DNA from 4 places in the Lysinibacillus sp. 1 U-2021 genome. Region 4 is predicted to be linked to each of the others. Evidence: riboswitches for the same ligand, from Rfam matches in the RefSeq annotation. Region 4 holds a riboswitch; each other region holds the start of a gene.
The links. Region 4 has a riboswitch for S-adenosylmethionine ahead of QH639_RS14200 (YezD family protein). Riboswitches for the same ligand answer to the same signal wherever they lie in the genome.

Region 1 (3,257 bases), 2.2 Mb from region 4:
CAACTTTCGGAATACCGATGAGTGTAGCATCCTTAGAGGAAAGTACACTTATTTCCGAGCAGGGAAAAAAAGAAGCGTTGAAGGATTTAACATTGCCAAACAATGGCTTCACAAAGGAAAGTTCTATCGGTGAATTTTTAACTTACTATTTAGGAGAGGAACTGGTGAAAAACCAAATTGCACCAGTCCTTGCAGGTGTTTATTCGGGAGATTTACATCAGCTTTCTATTGGCTCTACTTTACCGTATTTAATTGATTATAAGAATGATTTTGGAAGTATTATTAAAGGCTTTGATGCGAATCGTGAGCAATTTGTTAAAGCAGCGAACAAAAAATTTATATCCTTTAAAAATGGTTTATCTTCTTTAATTAATCGACTTGAACAAACCTTATCCGATGTAGAAATTATCAAGGGTGTTACTACACTAAATGTTCAAAAACAAGATAAGAACTACACAATTTCTTTAGCTAATGGTGAAATTATTGAGTCAGATTATGTCGTTTTAGCATTACCGAATGATTCTGTCCAAAATCTGCTACAGGATGAATCTTTAAACCGCTATTTTAACCAATTTACGACAGCGTCAGCAATTACTATCTATTTAGGTTTTGATGTGCCAGACGCTAAATTGCCAGCAGATGGAACGGGCTATATTGTTTCCCATAATTCAGACGTTACTTGTAATGCAGCAACTTGGACTAGTCGTAAATGGAAGCATACATCGAAAGAAAATAAATTACTTGTGCGACTCTTTTATAAGAGCATCAATCCAGCCTATGAGCAACTACGTGCCATGACTGATGAAGAATTGGCAGCAGTTGCTTTAGAAGATGTGAGAAAGAGCCTAGGAATAGAGGAGCAGCCAACTGTTGTGAATGTAACAAAGTGGATTGATCAAATGCCTAAATATGATTTAGCGCATCGTGAAGCATTACAAGGACTACTACAAGAATTACATGAGAACTATCCTAATTTATCGATTGCAGGGTGCTCATATTTTGGCGTAGGTATTGGTGCTTGTATTCAAAACGGGAAAAAAATTGGCGAAGAGCTTGCAAATGAACTTGCCAATTTCTAAGATTTTAAGTGAAAAAAAACTTTGTTATGTGAAATAGTCTTGACTCATTCGTCAGTAAACGATATGATTCTTTTAATTATTTAAAAAATTCATACTTAATTCTTATCAAGAGAAGCAGAGGGACTGGCCCATTGAAGCTTCAGCAACCAACTTTATTGTCAGGTGCTAAATCCAGAAGACCGTTGAGTCGAAGATGAGAAGGAACAACAATGATGAATCGTTAAAGCCTTCTTTTTTTATGAAAGAAGGCTTTTTATTATATAGAGACATAGGAAGAGAGGCTAATTTTATGGGATTGCTTGAAAGGTTAAAAACGCATGTATTGACGGCAGACGGTGCAATAGGCACAGTGCTATATGGCTATGGATTGGAGTATTGCCATGAGGAAATGAATGTTCAGAGACCCGAGTTAATTGAAAAGATTCATAGAGAATATATTGCAGCTGGTGCTGACATCATTCAAACGAATACGTACGGTGCAAATGCCATTAAATTAGCTCGCTATGGATTAGAATCAAAAGTCCAACAATTTAATGAAGCTGCTATCACCATCGCAAAACGAGCAGCGGCTGATGGCGGTCAATTTGTTTTAGGAACAATTGGTGGTATTCGGGGAATTCGTAAAAGTGATGCAACCTTGGATGAAATATTAGCGACTATTGAAGAACAAGCAAGCGTCTTACTTGCAGGGAATCCAGATGGCCTTTTACTTGAAACTTATTATGATTTTGAAGAATTAACAGCAACCTTAAAGATGCTACGAGAAAAAACAAAATTGCCGATTATTGCACAAGTTTCTATGCATGAGCCCGGTGTTCTACAAAATGGGATGTCTTTAAATAATGCTCTCCATGAGCTTGAAGCCCTAGGTGCTGATATTGTTGGTGTCAATTGTCGACTAGGTCCACACCATACTATTCTAGCATTTGAAGGTGTAGAACTTCCTAATAAGGCATTTATGTCGGCCTATCCAAATGCATCACTTCTGGACTTAGAGGATGGGCGTGTCGTTTATGAATCAGAAGCTGATTATTTTGGTCGAGCGGCTGTTGAATTGCGTGATCAAGGTGTACGTTTAATAGGGGGCTGCTGTGGTACAACACCCAAACATATTGCAGCAGCAAAGAAGTATTTAGAAGAGTTATCACCGGTTCAGGAGAAGCATGCGAAACCTGAAAAGATTGAGATTGTTCGGGAAGCGGAGCCAACAAAGTATGAGCCTCTTCATGAAAAGGTTAAACGTGAACGTTCTGTCATAGTAGAGTTGGATACACCTAGACATTTAGAGATTGACGGGTTCCTTGAAGGAGCAAAGCAATTATATGATGCAGGTGCAGATGTAGTTATGATGGCAGACAATTCATTGGCCTCTCCACGTATTAGCAATATTGCAATGGGAGCATTGTTGAAGAGCACACATGGTGTACGTCCACTAACTCATATTACATGTCGCGACCGTAATTTAATTGGTCTACAATCTCATTTAATGGGGTTAAATGCTTTAGGTATTCATGATGTGTTGGCTGTTACGGGTGATCCAACGAAAGTAGGAGATTTCCCAGGTGCGACAAGTGTTTATGATGTATCTTCAATGGAGCTAATCCAATTAATTAAGCAATTAAATGGAGGGGTCTCTTTCTCAGGTAAGCCACTTCGAAAAAAAGCAAATTTTTCAGTTGCTGCTGCATTTAATCCAAACGTCCGTGTGTTAGATCGTGCTGTGACACGCTTAGAGAAGAAAATTGAGCATGGGGCAGACTACTTCATTTCTCAACCAGTATATACGAAAGAAAAAATTGTAGAGATTTATGAGGCAACAAAGCATTTACAAGCTCCAATTTACATCGGTATTATGCCTGTTACGAGTTATAAAAGTGCTGAATTTTTACATCATGAAGTACCAGGTATCAAATTATCTGAAGATGCCTTAACAAGAATGAAAGCATGTGGAGAAGATAAGGAAAGAGCGACATTGGAGGGGATTGCCATTGCTAAAGAATTAGTAGAAGTGGCTACACAATATTTCAATGGCATTTACCTTATTACACCATTTTTACGTTACGATGTGACACTAGAGTTGATGAAATATATAGAGCAATTGGATGAACAGAAAAAAGGAGTAAGTATACATGGCTAAGCACTCGATTGAAGAGCAACTAGAGAAACGTATTTTAATTC
Region 2 (3,257 bases), 1.9 Mb from region 4:
TTTTCAAGTGATACGATGATGAATGTTTCAGAAGCAGTACCATCAACCGCAGGATCTGCTTTAAAGTTAGGAGCTGAGATGACAGTGAAGTCAGCAACATGAGAAGCTAATTCATCTGCTGTTGGACGGATAAATAATTGATGAGCAAAAAGATTGTGCCATGCGTATTCATTAATAACTTGAATGCTTAATTGTGAATCTTTGTCAGCACCTGCAAAGCCTTTGAATACGAATAACTCGTCACGTTCTTTTAAATATTTTATTACTTTTACATATAGGTTATCGAACACTTCAGAAGAAATCGGTTGGTTGACTTTACCCCAGTCAATTTGATCTTTTGTGCTTTCTTCTTCTACCGTATATTTATCTTTAGGTGAACGACCAGTGTATTTGCCAGTTTCTGCACGAACTGCGCCATCTACTGTTAACATTGCTTCACCACGAGATGTAGCTTTTTCTGCTAATTGTGGTACTGAAAGTTGAACATTAATGTTACCGCCGTTTAATAATTCCTTCAGTTCGTTTGCAATTTCTACTGAATTCATCGATTAAATACCATCCTTTTTTATAGTATTCCCTTGATTTAGAGGGATTTTTTCTTAATTTCAAAAATAGTATAACACAATTGCTTAAATAATCTATACTAATTAAGAAATTATTTTAGAGTTTTTACCACTTTTCAATAAACTGACAAAAAATAATGTTTTTCGAGTAGAATACCATCAATCCTACTGTAATTAGGCACGAAAATTGAGCCACACATATGTTACCACAAGTAGCTAGGTATGTTGTAGGGATTAATTTGCTTCTATTTACATCATCATCCAAGTATGAAAAGTTTTTGTGTAATAAGTTCTTTCCTTTCTATACAGTAATACATAAGAAAATATTTGACAACGTTCGACCTTTTCAGTAACATGAGATTGAACGGATACTCTTATCCCGAGCTGGTGGAGGGTCAGGCCCTGTGAAACCCGGCAACCTGCATGAACTATTTCACGACATGCGTTGGTGCCAACCTGATGCAAGGGAACATCCCTTGAACGATAAGAGTGAAAGGTTACGCAGTCATTATTCCTTTCCTCATGTAAAGTAACGTGAGAAAAGGATTTTTTTATTGTTAAAAATCAATGTAAAGGTAAGTATATGTAGTTCTTTCCTTATTATAATGACGGATCTTTCGAAATCCTCGTGTTAAAAGCAGCAGTAACGGCTTGAGAGTTCAATCCTTAGGAGCGGACTTGACATGGGTAATGAGTACCGTATTCATACACAACTACTTATTGTAAGAGTATTTAGGAGGAAAACCAAATGACAAACCGTCGACTGTTTACATCAGAGAGTGTAACAGAAGGACATCCAGATAAGATTTGTGACCAAATCTCGGATGCCATTTTAGATGCTATTTTAGCAGAAGATCCAAATGCACGTGTAGCGTGTGAAACAACTGTAACAACAGGATTAGTATTAGTAGCAGGAGAAATTACTACTTCTACTTATGTGGATATTAAAGGTATTGTTCGTGACACTGTAGCTGAAATTGGCTATACACGAGGTAAATATGGCTTTGATGCAGAGAACTTAGCGGTGCTTGTGGCAATTGGCGAACAATCACCTGATATTGCTCAAGGTGTTGATCAGGCATTAGAGGCACGTGAAGGCTCTATGACAGATGCTGACATAGAAGCAATTGGTGCTGGTGACCAAGGCTTAATGTTTGGCTATGCATGTAATGAAACACCAGAGCTAATGCCATTACCAATTAGCTTGGCACACAAATTAGCACGCCGTTTAACAGAAGTACGTAAATCAGGGGAACTTGCCTATTTGCGTCCTGATGGTAAAACGCAAGTAACGATTGAATATGATGACAATAATGTACCGGTTCGCGTGGATACAATTGTTATTTCAACACAGCATGATGAAGAAGCAACACTTGAACAAATTCAAGCAGATTTAAAAGAATTTGTTATTGCACCAGTTGTACCGAGTGAATTATTAGATGCTAATACGAAATACTTCATCAATCCAACTGGCCGTTTTGTAATTGGTGGGCCAAAAGGTGATGCTGGATTAACAGGGCGTAAAATCATTGTTGATACATACGGTGGTTATGCACGTCACGGTGGTGGTGCCTTCTCAGGTAAGGATGCAACCAAGGTAGACCGTTCGGCGGCATATGCAGCACGTTATGTAGCGAAAAACATCGTAGCAGCTGGCTTAGCAGAGCGTGCTGAAGTGCAACTTGCCTATGCGATTGGCGTTGCTCAGCCTGTTTCCATTGCTGTCGATACATTTGGCACAGGTAGAGTGAAAGAAAGCGAAATCGTTGAATGGGTACGCGAGCTATTCGATCTACGCCCAGCAGGTATCATTAAAATGCTTGATCTTCGTCGTCCAATTTATAAACAAACTGCTGCGTATGGACATTTTGGTCGTACAGATTTAAATGTACCATGGGAGCAAATTGATAAAGCAGACGCGCTACGAGAAAAAGCACGTTTATAAACTATTGAACTAAAGTAATGAAGTCATTAGAAAATTATTCTGATGTATTAATAAGCAAAGGGGCAACATTGCTCCTTTTGTTTTTTTTACAAAAATACCTCGCTAGGATTCGTGAACATATTCGGTACACGAAAACGCGAGGGATTTTTTCGTTAGTATTGATTTTTTGTGTAGGTTATTTATTTCTGAAGTGATTTATAATATTGACCTTTTTCTGCGTATTCTCGTACGATGCGTTCCATATCCTCTTTATCTTCAGCATTTAATTCTCGGACAACTTTTGCTGGACGACCTAATGCTAAACTATTTGGAGGAATGACTTTACCAGGAGGTACTAGGCTTCCAGCTCCAATAAATGCACCTTCTCCAATCTCAGCTCCGTCTAAAATAATGGATCCCATACCAATTAAGGCATTTTTGCGAATTGTACAACTATGTAAAGTGACTTGGTGTCCAACTGTTACCTCATCTTCAATAATGAGCGGATATTTTGGGCTTTGGTGTAAACAGCAAAGATCCTGGATACTGACACGTTTACCAATAATCGTTGGGGAAACATCACCACGAATAACCGTATTAAACCAAATAGTTGTTTCGGTGCCAATTGTTACGTCGCCCGTAACAGTTGCGTAATCAGCAATGAAAACAGACGGATCGATCTTTGGCGTTTTATCTTTAAATGGATAAATCATGAAAATCGCCTCTTTTCTTTCTATAATGTAGTATTATCGTATCAAATACGCAACTTT
Region 3 (3,257 bases), 2.1 Mb from region 4:
CAACTACCCACTCAATTTTTTGCAGCACTCGTTCAAAAAGTAAACTTGGCCCTAGAAGAAGGGCGTGATGTCATTAACCTTGGGCAAGGAAATCCCGATCAGCCAACGCCTACTCACATCATTCAAGCATTACAGGAAGCGGCTGAAAATCCTCAAAACCACAAATATTCACCATTTAGAGGTCTCGCTGAATTACGCCAAGCGGCGGCCGACTTTTATCAACGTGAATATCAGGTAGAACTAGATCCTGATACAGAGGTAGCGATTCTTGGTGGAACAAAAATTGGTCTAGTAGAGCTACCTTTAGCTGTGTTAAACCCTGGTGACACGATGCTCTTACCAGACCCTGGCTATCCAGATTACCTATCAGGTGTCGTACTAGGAGACGTCAATTTTGAAGTAATGCCCCTTTTTGCTGAAAATGATTTCTTACCTGATTATCATGCATTACCTGATGAAGTGAAAGAAAAGGCAAAGCTTCTTTACTTAAATTACCCAAACAACCCTACAGGTGGTACAGCATCACTTGCGTTTTTTGAAGAGACCGTTCGCTTTGCGAAGGAACACAATATTATCGTATCACATGATTTTGCTTATGGGGCAATAGGATTTGACGGTAATAAACCAGTTAGCTTCCTTCAAGCAAATGGTGCAAAAGAAGTAGGAGTTGAAATGTATACATTATCGAAAACCTATAATATGGCTGGCTGGCGTATAGGCTTCGCTGTAGGGAATGCCGAGATTATTGCTGCTATTAATCTTATTCAGGATCATCTGTTTTGTAGTCAGTTCCCTGCCATTCAACAAGCTGCAGCAGTAGCACTGACAGCTTCCCAGCAATGTGCGGATGAACTACGAGCTACTTATGAGCGTCGCCGAAATGTACTCATTGAAGAAGCTAGAAGAATTGGCTGGCATGTTACGGCTCCAAAAGGCTCCTTCTTCGCATGGCTCCCTGTACCACTAGGCTATACAAGTGAACAGTTTGCTGATCTATTGCTCGAAAAAGCTGATATCGCTGTAGCAGCAGGTAATGGCTTCGGTCAATATGGTGAAGGCTATGTGCGCGTAGGGTTGCTAGTTAGTGAGGAGCGCTTACGTGAAGCAATCCATAGAATCGAGCAATTACAATTGTTTAATAGATAATGTGCCTTATCCTGTAGCTATCTCTAGCTACAGGATTATTACTATTTTTCAATTTTCCTTGGTTGCCCTAAACCATCTTCTAATGGATAAAATTGAACATGACCTGTTTCATCATCCCATTTTCGAATATGTTGAATACCTTGTACCTCTGCCAACACGATGTCAGCAGTTATAACAGGATTTCCCCCTTTTATTAAATGCCCACCCGATACTACACCACATTGATCACTCATAGAACCATGGAAATGTGTCTCATATCCACCATCTCGCTTACACACCACACCTGAACCTTGAATAAATTCTAGTGGTCCCTCTTTTTCAATCACATTACTAAAACGAACATGAATTTGAGCTGTTGCATCTGGCACTAAATAAACAAAGCTACTTTTTTGAAAGCTGCCAATACAGCTTACAATTGTTGCTGACTCTATATTATTCTCTTCGCAAAGCGCTTCAATCCCTTCAATGATATCTGTTCCCGTTAGAAAACGAGCACTAATAACCTTACCAAATGAACCTATACCATAATTAACTCTTACAGACATTGTTATCCCTCTTTTGTGTCGAAATATTATAATTATATAAAAAATTTAAAAATTATTTATTGACTTACTATACCCTATAAATTATATTAGTTCTATCGGAATTACAAAAAAATATTATAAATCTCTTATCAAGAGTAGCTGAGGGACTGGCCCTATGAAGCTCGGCAACCTCCTTTTTAAAGGAAGGTGCTAAATCCTGCAAACGATCTTCGTTTGATAGATAAGAGAGGACATCTTTTCATGAGCCTCTCTTAATTTGTAAGAGAGTTTTTTTATTTTCAAAAAACCGATAAAAACAATCTTGGAGGTATTTTCATGAAAAAGAAAAATAAATTTTTAGTAGGTTTAGCAAGTTTAACATTAGTAGCAGCTTTAGCAGGCTGTGGCTCTAAAGAAGATAGTAAAAGCCAAGCTGAAGGAATTGATGAAAAGAAAATCGTTGTAGGCGTCACTTCTGGTCCACACGAACAAATTGCAGAAGTAGCTGCTAAAGTAGCAAAAGAAAACGGGCTAGAAGTAGAGCTAAAATCATTTTCTGACTATGTTTTACCTAATACATCCTTAGCTGAAGGTGATCTTGATGCGAACAGCTATCAACACGAGCCTTTCCTGGATACATTTAATAAAGATCATGATACAGAGTTAGTACCAGTGGGCAAAACGATTTTAAATCCAATGGGTATCTACTCAGAAAAATATAAATCCTTTGATGACATTCCTGACGGAGCAACGTTTGGCTTACCAAATGATCCAACGAATGGAGCCCGTGCCCTCTTTGTTTTACAGGAAGCTGGCTATATTAAGTTAAAAGAGGGCGCAGACTTAACAGCCTCGATCCGTGATGTAGAAGAAAACAAAAAGAATTTAAAATTCATTGAATTAGAGGCCGCTCAAATTCCTAAACAACTTAGTGAAGTAGATGTAGCAGCTATTAATACAAACTTTGCATTAGAAGCTGGCATTAACCCTAAAGATGACTCTATTTTATTGGAATCTACTGATTCTCCATACGTAAACTATATTGTCGTGCGTGCTGAAAATGAAAATGATCCAACAATTAAAAAGTTCGTTGAGGCCTACCAATCTGATGAAGTACGTCAATTCATCGAAGAGGAATTCAAAGGTTCAGTAATCCCTAGTTGGTAATACATTCAGGAAGCTTCTATAAGCCGAAGAATCTGCCGAAATTCCTCTATAGGAAAACGAGCAGATTCTTGCTTTTTAGAAGGTAGAGAAAGGAGCATACAATCGCATGATTCAATTACAAAATATCTCAAAAGAATTCAAGTCGAAAAAAGGCATCATAAAAGCTGTGGATGGCATCAATCTTCACGTAAAAAAGGGACAAATTCATGGTGTAATCGGCTATAGTGGTGCTGGTAAAAGTACACTCATTCGTTGCGTTAATCTACTAGAACGTCCTACAGCAGGAAAAGTAGTGATAGACAATGTAGACATTACGACCCTTTCTCTTCACGAATTACGTCAAACACGCCAAAAAATCGGGATGATCTTCCAGCACTTTAATCTATTAAAAACAGCAACAGTTTACAATAATATTGCAGT
Region 4 (3,257 bases):
CATCTGCCTCCGCCCATTCAATCAAAAATGGAAAATCAATTGGCAGATCTGGCTTACCAAAATGCAATAGCTTCCATTCTACCACAGTGCCATCTGGTCTTGTTCTGCTACATGCATCTGGTCCATATACTTCATAGCCCAATGCTCGCAAGCGTCGACCCTCTTCCTCAATATTTTTTGTGCGCAGAGCAATTCGAGAAAATCCCTGGCGCTCTTGGTCACGTTTAAACGTATAATGTAGGGAATATGGGTATTGTGCCGCTTGCTCAAATAAATCACGATCATAGATAGCAATTTGTTCAATATAGCTTAAGCCAAAGTAGCTTAACGTATTATAAGTCCCCCACATCGTGTGCTGCCCACCATTCACTGTATGGACATTTCGTTTATTGAAGAAAACCTTTATATTTTCTGGTGATTCCACTTGATGAACCAAATGATCAAAATATAAAGTCATGGCCATTCCCCTTTCTTTCCCCATTACCTTTACCTGTATGTTTGATTAGTTTAAAATTTACTCAAGAAAAGGAGTTACTAGTAGGATATGAAAAAAAGTTTCGTTTACCTACAAACTCCGTTCACTAATTTCATAAAGAGGTGATTTGAATGACAGATTTAGTAGCTGCTTTTAAATTGGCATTAGGTAATTATCCTACAGGCGTAACAGTTGTCACGACATGTCATGACACAAAACCGATTGGCTTAACCGTCAATTCCTTTGCATCTGTTTCAATCGACCCGCTCCTTATTTTGTGGTCACTCGATAAAAAATCTCAGCTCCATCCTTATTTCACGACTGCGCCAAATTTTGCGGTCAATATTTTAGCGAGTGATCAAGAGCATTTATGTACACTATTTGCCAGTAAAATCCCTGATCGCTTTGCACAAGCAAAATGGTCAACTTCCTCTTTAGGACTACCGATTTTACATGATACAGCAGCTAATTTACAATGTAAAACATTTCAGCAAATCGATGCTGGCGACCATACCATTTTTATTGGGCAGGTCGTAGACATTACAAATGCTCAAAAAGAGCCTTTGCTTTATCATCGCCGTCATATCGGTCCCATACCAAAAAGCTTTTATAGCTAGCCTTTACACAAAAAAAGGGCCACTTGTAAGCACAGGAAATCCTTCATGCTTATAGGTGGCCGTTTGACATAAGTTCTACTGAAATCATTGTTATTTTTTCTGCGGAAATCTCTGCTTTTCAAGCCTATTAATTTGCACAATCACACCATCTTGAATCGTAATATGCACTTCACCAAATTCAAGATTTTGAATCGCCTTCGCAATTGCCTCTAGTTTCTTATCATCTACTTTTACTGACTGAGCCATACGATACACCCCTTCTTTTTTATCCTTATTGTTCATAAAGAGGCCAACGCATCAAACTGATTGATAGCCCCTCCTATCTCTCAGACACCATCTGTTGGATTTGGCACCTGTTGTTCGGTTGCCGAGGCTTCATTGGGCCAAGTCCCTCCACCTCTCTTGATAAGAGTACTGCGTTTCTTGAAAATAATTCTATAATTCTGCTATAGGAATGTCAATACAAAATATTAGAAAACCTAGTTGAATACTATGCAATATGTCGTTTAGATTAAAAGACTCCCTATACCTAAAGTATTTTATGCCTAGTCAGTGAGAAATAGATGGCAATCCATTAATTTATTACAAGCTCCATTTCCTCATCATGAATTCAAGTGGGCCTCGATGATGTTTAGTCCTCCACCATACAGAAACCACGACACATCCTAAAAAATAACAGCAGGCATACAGCATGGAAAAAGCAAGTGTTTGGTTCTCCAGCTTTTGGCAAATAATTAGTATTCCAATGCCTATAACAACATGGCCAACATAATGCGTTAAAGACATTTGTCCAGTTAATATGAAAGATTGAATAACTTTATTTTTACATGTCTCTACAAGATAGATGGAGCCAACAATGATAACAATAGCCGAAGCCGAATTAGAGAGGACATACATCATATTCGGTGGAATCGGTCCTGTATCAAATAAATACAATGCACTCTCTACATCTAATAAATGAATGGTTGTCATCTTAATGAATAACGTTGAACAAGTCTCAGTCACGATGACTAGCAATAAGCCTATCACCAGTAAGTTTTTTCTTAATGTATGATTTGTTAAATCTAATGTGCCCATTACCATCCCTATCAGAAAGAAGCAAATCCAGGGGAATAGTGGATGATAGCCATTAAACATCAAATTTCTTATAAATCCAGCTGGTGTCCAAAAATCAAGATACTCTAGTAGCACATATGTTGGATGCCAACCAGCAAGGTAACTAAATTGAATTTGAAGCCATTGTGAAAGGATAAGGATGGCACCAATTATGAAGATCATCATTTTCTTGGATTGGGCAATCAAACAAGCAGCAACAAACATATACACGCCATAATAATGTAAGATATCTCCTGTCCAGCCGATTGCATATAATATAATCCCTATCGTAAATAACAAAAGCGCCCTCTTCCACAAAGTAAGTCGATTTTGACGAAGAAGGATTGGGTCCTTACTCTCTCTAGCCTGACGAGTCATTAAGGCTGTCCCTATTCCTGCTAGCATGACAAATACGGCCGAAGCACGTCCCTCGAAAAGATGTTGGAAGGCCATTAACCATGTTGAACCATTCGTTGTAGAACCTGTTATGACGCCAAAATTGACAATGAACATGCCAAGCATGGCGAGAGCTCTTGCAAAATCAAGACCTTCAATGCGCCGATCATCATTTCTTTTTGTCATCTTTGCCCCCTTGGATAACGCTATTCACTGCCTCCTTCCAAATAGCCCTATAGTTCAATTGGTTGCCTGTTAACATGAAATTACCGATATTATCATAGACGAGGGCTAGCATCTGTGCCTTCGCTTCTATATGGGGAGTATCCTCTAGCACGCCTAGCTGTACGCCATATCGTAGGATAGCAACAAAGCTCGTTAAAAAGCTTGTTTCTAGCTCTACTAATTGTCTTTTATAGTTTTCATCGCGGGCCGCTAATAGTACATATTGATTAAATATTTTATTAAAATAAGGGTCCTTGTCCTGTGCCTCAATAGATTTATAGCCTAGCTTAAGTAATTCCTCCTTAAAATTAGCAGAAGAAAGCTCTTTATACTCCACAGCGACATCATGTTGAATTTCTTTATACAATTCATCAAATATGAAAGCGATTAATTGATCTTTTGATTGAAAATAATAGTAAATGGCTGGTTTTGAAATACCGACCTCTGTA

Region 1: another riboswitch for S-adenosylmethionine. It lies ahead of QH639_RS02830 (bifunctional homocysteine S-methyltransferase/methylenetetrahydrofolate reductase); the one in region 4 lies ahead of QH639_RS14200 (YezD family protein).
Region 2: another riboswitch for S-adenosylmethionine. It lies ahead of metK (methionine adenosyltransferase); the one in region 4 lies ahead of QH639_RS14200 (YezD family protein).
Region 3: another riboswitch for S-adenosylmethionine. It lies ahead of QH639_RS25580 (MetQ/NlpA family ABC transporter substrate-binding protein); the one in region 4 lies ahead of QH639_RS14200 (YezD family protein).

What each region holds. Positions count from the first base shown of each region.
Region 1 covers NZ_CP123966.1:532,936-536,192, reverse strand. Annotated here, with positions in the region: gene QH639_RS02835 (protoporphyrinogen oxidase) at 1-1,079, shown strand, start outside; SAM riboswitch class I at 1,179-1,279, shown strand; gene QH639_RS02830 (bifunctional homocysteine S-methyltransferase/methylenetetrahydrofolate reductase) at 1,369-3,216, shown strand; gene metH (methionine synthase) at 3,209-3,257, shown strand, end outside.
Region 2 covers NZ_CP123966.1:819,381-822,637, forward strand. Annotated here, with positions in the region: gene pckA (phosphoenolpyruvate carboxykinase (ATP)) at 1-545, opposite strand, end outside; SAM riboswitch class I at 935-1,053, shown strand; gene metK (methionine adenosyltransferase) at 1,312-2,508, shown strand; gene QH639_RS04370 (gamma carbonic anhydrase) at 2,688-3,200, opposite strand.
Region 3 covers NZ_CP123966.1:4,831,134-4,834,390, forward strand. Annotated here, with positions in the region: gene QH639_RS25570 (pyridoxal phosphate-dependent aminotransferase) at 1-1,146, shown strand, start outside; gene QH639_RS25575 (PPC domain-containing DNA-binding protein) at 1,188-1,691, opposite strand; SAM riboswitch class I at 1,814-1,918, shown strand; gene QH639_RS25580 (MetQ/NlpA family ABC transporter substrate-binding protein) at 2,007-2,837, shown strand; gene QH639_RS25585 (methionine ABC transporter ATP-binding protein) at 2,944-3,257, shown strand, end outside.
Region 4 covers NZ_CP123966.1:2,755,820-2,759,076, reverse strand. Annotated here, with positions in the region: gene QH639_RS14210 (VOC family protein) at 1-457, opposite strand, end outside; gene QH639_RS14205 (flavin reductase family protein) at 607-1,092, shown strand; gene QH639_RS14200 (YezD family protein) at 1,183-1,338, opposite strand; SAM riboswitch class I at 1,409-1,504, opposite strand; gene QH639_RS14195 (DUF418 domain-containing protein) at 1,675-2,769, opposite strand; gene QH639_RS14190 (TetR/AcrR family transcriptional regulator) at 2,753-3,257, opposite strand, start outside.